DNA from 4 places in the Serratia sp. TSA_7 genome. Region 3 is predicted to be linked to each of the others. Evidence: predicted binding sites of a transcription regulator. Region 3 holds the regulator's gene; each other region holds the start of a gene.
What was found. Region 3 encodes Fur, which represses iron uptake genes when iron is present. Its sites were predicted from a motif close to ATAATAATGAGAACNACTATCAA; they were not measured.
Positions count from the first base shown of each region.

Region 1: a site for Fur is predicted at 1,287-1,309, ahead of ACUTQW_RS12030 (Nramp family divalent metal transporter). Genes of this name have one in related genera too.
Region 2: a site for Fur is predicted at 1,977-1,999, ahead of feoA (ferrous iron transporter A). Genes of this name have one in related genera too.
Region 4: a site for Fur is predicted at 1,543-1,565, ahead of exbB (tol-pal system-associated acyl-CoA thioesterase). Genes of this name have one in related genera too.

Region 1 covers NZ_JBQZFU010000002.1:671,223-674,394, reverse strand. The annotation lists gene ACUTQW_RS12035 (NupC/NupG family nucleoside CNT transporter) at 1-970, opposite strand, end outside; gene ACUTQW_RS12030 (Nramp family divalent metal transporter) at 1,349-2,581, shown strand; gene ACUTQW_RS12025 (DUF2502 domain-containing protein) at 2,616-3,023, opposite strand.
Region 2 covers NZ_JBQZFU010000008.1:96,704-99,875, reverse strand. The annotation lists gene feoB (Fe(2+) transporter permease subunit FeoB) at 1-1,549, opposite strand, end outside; gene feoA (ferrous iron transporter A) at 1,622-1,846, opposite strand; gene ACUTQW_RS20835 (Tex family protein) at 2,532-3,172, opposite strand, start outside.
Region 3 covers NZ_JBQZFU010000004.1:195,267-198,438, reverse strand. The annotation lists gene ACUTQW_RS15995 (glycosyltransferase) at 1-1,061, shown strand, start outside; gene fur (ferric iron uptake transcriptional regulator) at 1,268-1,714, opposite strand; gene fldA (flavodoxin FldA) at 2,037-2,576, opposite strand; gene ybfE (LexA regulated protein) at 2,806-3,093, opposite strand.
Region 4 covers NZ_JBQZFU010000009.1:19,094-22,265, reverse strand. The annotation lists gene metC (cystathionine beta-lyase) at 1-1,182, opposite strand, end outside; gene exbB (tol-pal system-associated acyl-CoA thioesterase) at 1,639-2,610, shown strand; gene exbD (TonB system transport protein ExbD) at 2,614-3,036, shown strand.

The DNA of each region.
Region 1 (3,172 bases), on a different contig from region 3:
TCTGCAGTTCCATCATGGCCACGAACTCATTGGAGACCAGCTTGGTCGCCATGATGCTGCCCACCTGCAAGGCTTCGTGCTTAGGAATACCCATAATCCAGGCGAATGGATAGAAGAAGTAGCCCAGGATTTCCTGGAAGCTCAGACCGAAGATGGCGCTGAACAGACCGTTGAGCGCAGCGATCAGGGCGATAAAGCCGATCAGCATAGCAGCAACGATAATGGCTACTTTGAAACCTGCCAGAATGTATTCACCCAGCATTTCGAAGAAGCTCTGGCCTTCGTGCAGATTGCCCAGATGCAGTTCTTCTTCTTTACTGGTGTCATACGGGTTGACCAATGACAGCACGATAAAGGTGCTGAACATGTTCAGTACCAGCGCCGCAACCACAAACTTGGCGTCCAGCATGGTCATGTAAGCACCCACGATGGACATGGAAACCGTAGACATCGCGGTTGCCGCCATGGTGTACATGCGTTTTTCCGACATCTTGCCCAGGATATCTTTATAGGCAATGAAGTTTTCAGACTGGCCCAGGATCAGCGAGCTGACGGCGTTAAACGACTCCAGCTTGCCCATTCCGTTTACTTTTGACAGCACGGTACCAATAATCCGGATGATAAACGGCAACACTTTGATGTATTGCAGAATACCGATCAGCGCAGAGATGAAGACGATTGGGCACAGTACCTTCAGGAAGAAGAAGGCCAAACCTTTATCACCCATACCGCCGAATACAAAATCAGTCCCTTGCCCCGCAAACCCGAGCAGCTTGTCGAACAGCGCCGCGAATCCTTTTACAAAGCCTAAACCCGCTTCCGAATGCAGGAAAAAATAGGCCAGCAGTACTTCAATAACCAACAGTTGAATAACGTAGCGAATGCGGATGCTTTTACGATCGCGGCACACTAAAAGTGCCAGGATCGCAACCACCACCAACGCTAACGCAAAGTGCGCAATATGGGACATGTTTGCTCCAAACTTGAGGCAGGCTGAATTTCGGATGTCATTTTATGTAACGCCACGTTTAAAAACGAGAGGTCCATTGCAAATATGGAAAGTCGTAATGGGAAATGTCTTAAATTATCAGGTTAAAGCATAAAAAATCAATGGGTTACTGAATCCATATGAAATTCCTATTCTTGTGCTAATTTGATTATCAGGCGTATTTCGTTTGGAATATGCCTCGTTGGAGGGCCGAAAAGTGTCATCTGCACGTTACACCCTTCGTTAAAACCTGAGTTATCCCCGATTACAGAGATAAGTTTTACCGTTACAAATGCGCTTGATAATTATTATCATTTACATAAGATAACCCTTAGTTTATCAGACGTAAGGGTTCAGGGTATGCCAAACAGTCGCGTGGTTGAGAACACCCGTCGCCCGTCCAGAAAAATCAAACTGTCGCTGATGGGGCCCGCATTTATCGCGGCCATCGGTTATATCGATCCCGGCAATTTCGCCACCAATATCCAGTCCGGCGCCTCTTTGGGTTACAGCCTGCTGTGGGTCGTGGTCTGGGCCAACGTCATGGCCATGCTTATCCAGCTGCTGTCCGCCAAACTCGGTATCGCTACCGGCAAAAACCTGGCGGAACACATCCGCGATCGCTTTCCACGCCCGGCCGTATGGGCTTATTGGGTGCAGGCGGAAATCATTGCGATGGCTACCGACCTGGCGGAGTTTATCGGCGCGGCGATAGGTTTCAAACTGCTGTTGGGCGTTACGCTGCTTGAGGGTGCCATCCTGACGGGTATCGCCACCTTCCTGATCCTGATGCTGCAAAAACGCGGGCAAAAACCGCTGGAGAGGGCGATCGGCGGGCTGCTGCTGTTTGTTGCCGCTGCCTATATGGTGGAGCTGGCGTTTTCCCAGCCGCAGCTTGGCCCGCTGTTAAAAGGCATGGCGATCCCGGATCTGCCGAATGGCGATGCGGTATATCTGGCCGCCGGCGTGCTGGGCGCGACCATCATGCCGCACGTGATTTATTTGCATTCATCCTTAACCCAGACTGCCGGCGAGAATTCAAAGGCGGATCGGTATGCGTCCACCAAGGTCGATGTCGCCATTGCCATGACCATCGCCGGTTTTGTTAACCTGGCAATGATGGCAACCGCCGCCGCCACCTTCCACTTCAATGGGCACAGCGGCGTGGCCGATCTTGATCTGGCCTATCTGACACTGCAGCCGGTGCTGGGCCAGGCGGCGGCGACGCTCTTCGGGCTGAGCCTGGTGGCCGCCGGTCTGTCTTCCACCGTCGTGGGGACGCTGGCGGGGCAGGTGGTGATGCAGGGATTTGTACGCTTTTACATTCCGCTGTGGGTGCGCCGGGTGGTCACTATGCTGCCGTCGTTTATCGTCATTATGCTGGGAATGGATGCCACGCGTATTCTGGTGTTGAGTCAGGTGCTGCTGAGCTTCGGCATTGCGTTGGCGCTGGTGCCGCTGCTCGCCTTTACCGGTAACCGGGAACTGATGGGGGAAATGGTGAACAGCCGGAGCATACAGACGCTGGGCAAGCTGATTGTGTTGGTGGTCGTCGGCCTGAACGGTTATCTGCTGGTCAGCAGCGTGCTGTGATCGAAAAGGCCAGCGTTATGCTGGCCTTTTGGCATCAATCGTCGTCGTGATGGCGTCGACCACGATAGTCATCGTCATCATGGTGTTTTTTCTTCCAATGATGTTTTTCGTGGTGCTTGTAGTAATGCTTATCGAATTTGCGATAGCGGCCATCATGATAGTAATAATTTTTGCGCCAGTAATCGTTATCGCGCCAGCGATAACCATCCCAGTAATAGCCCCGGCGGCTGCGATCGCCCAGGTAGCGGCCCTGATGGCCTTGCCACCAGTCACGGTCGCGCCAGTCGTAGCCGTCCCAATAACGGCCGCGATTATCTTCCTCGCCAATGCGCAGTGATACGCCCGGCATCAGATTGATACTGAGGCCTTCCGCATGCGCCTGCTGGATGGCGGGTACCGTAGACGCCACCAACAAGGCGGCCAATAACAGAGGTTTAAACATAGCTTCTCCTTTCCGCCGCAGCGGGTTGGCCGGTTAATGAAGTGCGTTCATCATTAACCGGCCTTATTATTTTTTTACTGCAATATCGCCATATTAGCGCCTGCGGATAGGGTTGAATCTTAGTGGGATTCTGAAAAGCGGCGATGGGA
Region 2 (3,172 bases), on a different contig from region 3:
CGGCGCGCAGCACAAAGCCTTTCAGCCGCTGCCAGGTTTGCAGCAGCAGGCTTTTCAGGTGCGGCACGTGATAAACCGGCAATTCCATGACGAACGGCGAAGCTTCGCCGCGCATGATGGTGTATTTCAGCACCAGCCCGGTGAGGATCGCCACCACGATGCCGAGCATATACAGCGAGAACACCACGCCTGCACCGTCCTGGCCGAAGAAGGCGGCGGCAAAGACGGCGAAGATCGCCAACCGGGCACCGCAGGACATGAACGGCGCCATCATGATGGTAATCAAGCGTTCACGCGGGGCATCCAGCGTGCGGGCGCCCATGATGGAGGGGACGTTGCAGCCGAAGCCGACAATCAACGGCACGAAGGATTTACCGGGCAGCCCGAGTGCCTGCATCAGGCGGTCCATGACAAATGCCGCACGCGCCATGTAGCCGGAGTCTTCGAGAAAGGACAAAAACAGGTACATCATGCCGATTTGCGGCACCAGCGGCAGCACGGTGTTGATGCCGCCGCCGACGCCCTGCGCCAGGAAAATCGTCAGCCATTCAGGGATGTGCAGGCTGTAGCCCAGCCATTGAATGCCCTGGATAAAGATCGCCGCCGAACCGATATCAAATATCGGTTGCAGCGCGCCGCCGAGGTTAATCGCCAGCAAGAACATCAGGTACATCACCAGCAAAAAGATGGGCACCCCCAGCCAGCGGTTGAGGATCACCTTGTCCAGCGCTTCGGTCAGGCGGTTTGGCATCGCCTGCTGCGAGTTGCTGACCGCATCACACAGGGTGGCTATCGACTGATAGCGCGCATCGGCAATCACCAACGCAGGATCTTCTTGTTGCTGCCGTTGCAGCGCTAGCCTGGCGGCAGGCAGCAGGGCGGTGGCGTTGCCGGCCAATTGGTGGCCGTAGATGTCGCCTTCCAGCATTTGCAGCGCCAGCCAGCGGCGTTGTTCCGTCGGCAGATCCTCCGGCATGGCATCGCTCAGGGTGGCCATTTCCTTCAACAGTACCGGTGGATAGTCCACCAACGCTTTCAGATCGTTAAACCGGTGATGGTCGATTATTTGCTTCAATGCGCCGATACCGTCGGCCTTGGTGGAGACCAGGGGCACCACCGGGCAGCCGAGGCGTGCCGACAGCGCAGCGATATCAATGTCGATTTGCTGGCTTCTGGCGATATCCAGCATGTTCAGCGCGATGATGCAGGGGATACCCAGTTCCAGCAGTTGCAGCGTCAGGTAGAGGTTGCGCTCGAGGTTGGAGGCGTCGACGACGTTGATCAGCAGATCGGCATCGCCGCTCAGGATGTAGTGGCAGGCGATTTGCTCGTCGAGCGAGGTTTGCTCCGAGATGGTGGTCAGCGAGTAGGTGCCGGGCAGATCGACCAGTTTGACCTGGGATTGCGGCGTGGTGAACTGGCCTTCTTTACGCTCTACCGTCACGCCTGCCCAGTTGCCGACCCGCTGGCGAGCCCCGGTCAACTGATTGAACAGCGTGGTTTTACCGGAATTGGGGTTGCCTATTAAGCCAATAGTGAGTTTTTTCATCGTTTCGCGTGATATCAGTCAATGGACATTGAGCCGGGCGGTGGGGCGCGGCCGGGGCAAGAGGGCGCAGAGTCAGGATTGGCCGTCGAGCAGGATCAGGGCCAAATCTTTCCTGCGCAGCACCAGGCTGACGCGGCGGGTTTTTATTTCTATCGGGTCCCCCAGCGGCGCGACGCGCACCACTTCGAACGAAGAGCCGGGCAGCATGCCGAGCGATAACAGTTTCTGGCGATAGGCCGGGCCGATGTCGTTGGAGAAACCGGCAATCTTGTAAGAGCGTTTAGGTTGAAGATGCATATAACCTTCTCAGAGCCCCTGGTCTTGGGCCGATGACGATAAAAGAACGTTCCAGACGAAGCGCCGCGATGAGGATCGCAGGCTGCCGACGTTTTCAATCCATGAGGTAATGCAGTGAACACGCAACGCAATAATAGTGAGAATAGTTATCGTATTCAATACAAAAAGTAGGGGTATTGGTAACCAAAGGTTATGGCACCGACACTTAACGATCGGGTTGCCTGATGCCTTTATTTCTATCACCGGGTCTGCAGGGGTGCAAATGCGAATGGCGAGTTAAATCAGTTACGTAATTGCGGCGATTTTTTCCGGTTTGCAAAACTTAGCGACAGATTGAGAGGTTTTTAGAGGGTATGGCAGCGAGCCGGCGTTTATTCGGCAACATCTTGTCTGCGGAATACGAGCGCTAACCATTTGTGTTTCGCCAGGAAATGCCAAAATGAAAACGCCATGTTAATAACGGTGTTAATGAAGCGGGATTCGACGTTATTTTCAGGCTTAAAAACCGGGCGTTTATCGCTCAGGAAAAATAAGCGGGTTTATTGAGGCGGGTCAAAAAATAGCGACGCTATTTTTTGAGAAAGGACGGAGCCGGCTCCACCCTGTGTACTTTTGGCCTTTCAGTATGCAGCACTGCGCCAGTGACCGGGGCGAATGTATTCGCCCCGGCCATGCCGGGTACCTGCTATTTCTTACCGAATGCCGCAGCCAGCGCATCACCCATGGCGCTGTTGCCGGCCGGTGAACTGTTGCGCGGTTTAGCCTTATTGGCCGGCGCGCGGGAGGGGGCATCCTTCGCCGGTGCATTGCCGCCGCCGCGACGTGGCGAACCTTCACCCGGTTGCTCGTCCAGACGCATGCTCAGTGCGATGCGCTTGCGCTGCAGATCCACTTCCATCACCTTCACTTTGACGATGTCGCCGGCTTTCACCACGGTGTGCGGATCTTCGACGAATTTGTCCGCCAGCGAGGAGATATGCACCAGGCCGTCCTGATGTACGCCGATATCCACAAAGGCGCCGAAGTTGGTGACGTTAGTGACCGAACCTTCCAAAACCATGCCCGGTTGCAGATCGTTGAGGGTTTCCACACCCTCGGCAAAGGTGGCGGTTTTGAATTCCGGGCGCGGATCGCGGCCCGGTTTCTCCAGCTCTTTCAGGATGTCGGTGACCGTCGGTACGCCGAATTTGTCGTCGGTGAAGTCGCTGGCCTTCAGGCTGCGCACCGCCGCCGGGTTGCCCATCAAATCCTGCAGCGCCTGCCGGGTGGCGGCCAGAATGCGTTCGACCACCGGGTAGGTTTCCGGGTGAACGGTAGAGGCATCCA
Region 3 (3,172 bases):
TGTTGTGGTGCCGCCACATCGGCAGGACTGTCCTTAGCCACGATAGTTTTTGCAAGGATCATGGGGTTCATTATGACGCTGTTCCGCAGGCGGTGACCTGTGGTATCCGCGGCATGCGCCTGTTGGAGGATGTGCTCACCAATGAGACGTTGCCGCTCGGGGAGGAGGAACTGCGCAGCTATCGACAGTGTATAAGCCGGCTGGAGCAGGTGGATTGGCAGCTTGAGCAACCGACGGATCTGGCGCGCCACGCGGAAATATTTACCGTCGATGAAGTGCCGCGCATGGCCTATCCGGCGCAGATAAGGTCCGATATCGATCACTACCATTACTATTCGGTGCTGTCCCATGACCGCGCGCTGGATCGGGTGAACCAGCTTTTTGGCGAGTATTTGATAGCCGATAACCGGCGGCAGATCGACGAGGGCAATTACTGGCGGTTAACCGTCGGAGCGGGCGATGCGGCATTGCCGCTAGCGCAGGGCGGGCTGCATTTTCTGCCGGGGCGGCAAGCTGGCGAAGCGGACAGGATCCGCATGGCGAAGCTGCTTTTTGCCACCAGCTACCTGGAATACTGCTCTGCCGGCAACCCGGCCGGGATGGATCTGGTATCGCTGCAGCAGGCGCAAAATATCGACCCCTATCTGGACCTGATTACCCTGGCTTACGATCGGTGCGGGGCGTTTATCGGATTTTTCACGGCGGCGAGTCTCGACGAGTTGTATGGCGTTGAGGCGAGCTATCTATATCGCGATGAAATAAAGCCGCTTGATGAGGCCTACGACGATTTTGTGCACAGCCAGTGCGGTGCGGACGATTACTTTGTCTGCAGCCTGGCCATCGAGAGCCGATTCCGCGGACAGGGCTATTTTACCCCCCTGTTTGCCCTGATTAAGCAGCAGGCGCAGCAGCGCCGGGCGAAACATATCGTGCTGTGCGTATGGCAAAGCAGCGATGCCTGCCAAATCTACCTGAACAAAGGGTTTCGCGTTCGTGGCGTTTTCGACTATGCCTGGCCGATTTTCTTCGATCGGCTGCTGTCTCTTGAATATGCATTGTGACGAGTTTGCCCATCCGCGTGTCGGCGGGTGAGTTGACGGTGACGTGAGCGTCAGTGGGAAGTGAGAGAAGTACCGTGGAGAAGTGCCGCTGCAATTGTTGTCTTTCTGATGTGATTTTCCCCGGGCCTGTCCGGGGATTTTTTTGCCCTCATCTGGAGGCATAAAAAAACCGCCGTTAAGGCGGTTCTCAATGCCGGTTTAGGGCATTATTTTTTGTCGTGCAAGGTGTCGTCTTCACGGCAATCACCGATTTCACAGTGACCATACAGGTAGAGGCTATGGTTGGTGAGCTTGATGCCGTGCTGCTTGGCGATATCACGCTGACGCACTTCGATAGACTCATCGCTGAATTCGATCACTTTGCCACAGTCCAGGCAAATCAGGTGATCGTGGTGATGCTGTTGGGTCAATTCGAACACGGATTTGCCGCCTTCGAAGTTGTGACGGGTCACAATCCCGGCATCATCAAACTGGTTCAGTACGCGGTAAACCGTCGCCAGGCCAATTTCTTCGCCCATGTCGATCAGTTTTTTGTACAAATCTTCCGCACTGACGTGATGGCATTCCGGATTTTGCAGTACTTCCAGGATTTTGAGTCGCGGAAGCGTGACTTTTAGGCCGGCCTTCTTCAATGCGGTGTTGTTGTCAGTCATGCGGATTCAGTCCTGTTACTATGCTAATCAAGTTGAGGCATTCTTGCCTGTGGCATCGGTCGGCACAAAGAGTTAATTGCGTGTCATTATAGAACCGGTTGCCCTAAATGGAAACCGCCGGTTGTTAACAAAGATATCATGGCACAATTGCATGTTACACACGCAACGTCTTGATGGATGGGATAAACCGATATCTCAGTCTACCTTGACGATGTGGGAAGTTACAAACATGTAGCTTCTATTGCAGAAATCCGTGCTGCCGATGAACGGCCCTGCTGGCAACACTATGCACTTTGCAGGGCTTTTGTTCAACCTTTGAGGGTTAGCCGACGATATCGGCTAGGCTCAGTTCTTCGCTGATCTGCTTCACCCAGGCTGCGACGCGTTCGTTGGTCAATTCCGGTTGACGATCTTCGTCAATCGCCAGGCCGATGAAGAAATTGTCATCCGCCAACCCTTTCGATGCTTCGAAGTGGTAACCCTTGGTCGGCCAGTGGCCTACAATCGCGGCGCCGCGTGGCTCGATGATGTCGCGGATGGTGCCCATCGCATCACAGAAATATTCCGCATAGTCTTCCTGATCGCCACAGCCGAACAGCGCAACCAGCTTGCCGTTGAAATCGATTTCTTCCAGCGTCGGGAAGAAGTCATCCCAATCGCACTGGGCTTCGCCGTAGTACCAGGTAGGAATACCCAACAGCAGAATGTCGAAAGCTTCCAGATCCTCTTTGCTGCTTTTGGCGATGTCGCGGATTTCCGACACCTCTTTGCCAAACTGCTGCTGAAGAATTTTCTGGATCATCTTGGCAATGTTTTCGGTATTGCCAGTGTCGCTGCCAAAGAAAATGCCTACATTAGCCATATCGCGTATAACCTTTAAATTCAATTAATTGCATTGCACGATGTTAGCGTTGAACGCGATAACACCGATTAAAATGATGACATGGCAAGAATCTGCCTCTTACCGGTAAGTGCGTATCATGCCAGAGATTTACCCCGGGGTTTTATCGCGTTTATGCGATGCCGGGAGGAATAAAACGGTGTTGATCGGTGTCATCCATAACACCGCGCCGCATGTGCGGCTGCAAAGATCAATGTTCCGGCTGTTCATCCGCCAGTTGTGCCAGCAGCATTTGCTCAATAAGCTCGCTGCGGCTGATATTGCGCTGTTCCGCCAGTTTGTTCAGGGCGTCCACCGCATCCGCGTTGATTTTCAGTTCCACACGCCGTAAGCCACGGACTTTATCGCGTCGAAGCTGATTACGCTTATTGATTCTAAGCTGTTCATCTCGGGATAGCGGGTTGGTTTTCGGGCGCCCCGGACGGCGTTCATCTGCGAACAGATCCAGCGTCGTGCGATCCGTTTGTTCTTTTGCCATAGGTAGCGGTACTGCAAGGGAGTTTGCATCAAAAAGCGTATACGCTTCCGGACGGTTCGGTTAACACACTTCGGGCCAA
Region 4 (3,172 bases), on a different contig from region 3:
GATACGCTCAAACCCTTTTGCGAGGTCGGCGATCAGATCCTGCACGTTTTCCAGGCCGATATGGAGGCGTATCAGCGTGCCGGAGAAATCAACGCCGCCCGCCGGACGGATCGCCTCCAGCTCTTCCGGTTGGTTAGCCAGGATCAGCGACTCATAGCCACCCCAGGAATAGGCCATGCTGAAATGGCTGAAGTTATCCAGATAGTCGGCCAGTTGTTTGTCGCTAAGCCGCTGTTTCAGCACGAAAGAGAACAGGCCGTTGCAGCCGCTGAAATCGCGGCGGTAGAATTCATGGCCTTTGCAGCCGGGCAGCGCGGGGTGATTGACCACCTCTACCTCCGGTCGTTCCGCCAGCCAGTTGGCGACTTCGATACTGCTTTGCTCGTGCTGCTTCAGGCGTATGCCCAGCGTACGCAGGCCGCGGCTTGCCATATAGGCGGTATCGGCGTCCACCATCTGGCCCATCAGGTAAGAATATTCGCGCAGTTGGTCCCAACAGCGTTCGTTGGCCACGGCGGTCCCGAGCATGTAATCGGAGTGGCCGATGATGTATTTGGTGCCGGCCTGAATCGAAATATCGATATCAAAATCCAGCGCCTTGAACAGCACGCCGGCCGCCCAGGTGTTGTCGATCATGATCACCATTTCCGGCGCTACGGCGCGGATGGCCTGCACCATCGCCGGGATATCCTGAATTTCCATGGTGATGGAACCGGGGGATTCAAGAAACACCACGCGGGTATTGGGCTGAATCAGCCCGGCGATATCGGCGCCGATCAGCGGGTCGAAATAGGTGGTCGTCACGTTCATGCGGCTAAGAATGTGGCTGCAAAAATCCTGCGTCGGCTCATAGACCGAACCGGTCATCAGCACGTGGTCGCCGGCGCCGACAAAAGACAAAATGGCGTTGGATACCGCCGCCGCGCCGCACGGATAAAGCACGCAGCCTGCGCCGCCTTCCAGCTCGACCATCGCATCCTGAAACGCGAAGTGGGTCAGGGTGCCGCGGCGGCCATAAAACAGTTCGCCGTGGGCGCGTTGGGCTGTGGCGTGTTTCTTGGCCGCAACGGAGTCAAATACCAGTGAGGAAGCGCGCTGGGTGACGGGATTGACGGAGCCCAGGGTATAGCGTTTGCTGCGCCCGGCGGCGATCAGCGTGGTTTCGATATTTTTTGACGTCATAGGAATGGGCTCACTTTTACTGGCTTCTCACTGGCGTTTTTGCGATAGCCCTTAGGTTAACATGACATATAATAGCCATCCAGACGTTTTAACTTCCAGATATAGAAACGGCCATAATCCTCTGTCGGAGAGCGTTCTGGCACGCCATCATTCTGCATGACGGCGTTTAACTCGCACGCATATCGGCAAACGGACAACCCACAGGCAAAAATACTGTCGGCGCGCGTTTGTTGCATCTCTGTGGGCGAAAAGTAACGAAAAACCCTTTAAAAGGGGAGTAAAGGGCCTAACCGGCAGCGAATGGGCGAATGCTGCGGCTCCGACGCCGCGAGATCTGAAATATTGCCGATTATTTGGTAAATAATAATGAGAACTACTATCAATCCCTGATTGGTTTGATATGATCGCACGCTGAATTATTCCTCAATTTTGATCGGTAACGGGTGGAGGCACAGCGTGAAAACGGCTGGCAAGCATTTAAATCAAGGATCGTTCGGCCAAGGCCGGGCGCAATGGGGCAAGGCGTTAGGCCGTGGTCTGATCGCTTCGATGGTATTGGTGATTGGGCTGGCCGGCAGCGCACAGGCTGCACCGGCGGCCAACCCCGCCGTGACCGAGAGCGTTGCTCCGGCCGCCGCACCTGCTGCTGCAGCACCTGAAAGCCTGACCCCGCTCAATCCGGCGCCGACCCTTCAGCCACCGGAAACCCGCGGCATGGATCTGTCCGTTTGGGGCATGTACCAGCACGCGGACATCGTCGTGAAGATAGTGATGATCGGTCTGGTGCTGGCGTCTATCGTCACCTGGACCATTTTGTTCTCCAAAGGCAGCGAACTGTTCCGCGCCAAGCGCCGTCTGCGCCGCGAGCAGCTGGCGCTGGCCAATGTGCGTACGCTGGATGAAGCCAGCGAGCTGGCGCAGCATTTCTCCGAAGAAAGCATCAGCGTGGTGTTGCTGAACGACGCGCAAAACGAGCTGGAACTGTCGGCGGAGTCCAACGACAACAACGGCATCAAAGAACGTACCGGTTTCCGCCTTGAGCGCCGCGTAGCGGGCTACAGCCGAAACATGGGGCGTGGCAACGGCTTCCTGGCGACCATTGGCGCTATCTCGCCGTTCGTCGGTCTGTTCGGTACCGTTTGGGGCATCATGAACAGCTTTATCGGCATCGCCCACTCGCAAACCACCAACCTGGCCGTCGTCGCGCCCGGCATTGCGGAAGCGCTGCTGGCGACCGCATTGGGGTTGGTCGCCGCGATCCCTGCGGTGGTGATTTATAACGTCTTTGCCCGTGTCATCAGCGGCCATCGTGCCCAGGTTGGCGACGTGGCGGCGCAGGTGCTGTTGCTGTTGGGCCGCGATCTGGATCTGGCCGCGACGGCAGAGGCCAAACGCTCACAGCATTCACACCAACTGCGGGTGGGGTGAGTTATGGCGATGCGCTTAAATGAAGATCTGGACGACAGCGGCGAACTGCATGAAATCAACGTGACGCCGTTTATCGACGTCATGCTGGTGCTGTTGATCATCTTTATGGTGGCCGCGCCGCTGGCAACGGTAGATATCCGCGTCGATCTCCCCGCTTCTTCAGCCAAACCGCAGCCGCGCCCGGAAAAACCGGTGTTCCTGTCGGTGAAAGCGGATAAGCAACTGTACGTGGGTGAGCAAGCGGTCAGCGCCGATCAACTGACGGCGGTGCTGGATCAGCGCACTCAGGCGAACAAAGAGACCACCATCTTCTTCCAGGCCGACAAGACCGTGGACTACGAAACGCTGATGAGCGTGATGGATACCTTGCGTAAAGCCGGCTACCTGAAAGTGGGGCTGGTGGGGATGGAAGGCGCCGCGAAGTAGCGGGCCGGATATCGCTAACGATGAGAAGGGCGCCTCGGCGCCCTTTTTACTGCCTGAAATTTGAACATTAACTTGACGTGTAATGGGTAAAAAAATACTAATAGATAGTAACTAACACTATTTTCCGGAGTCGGTT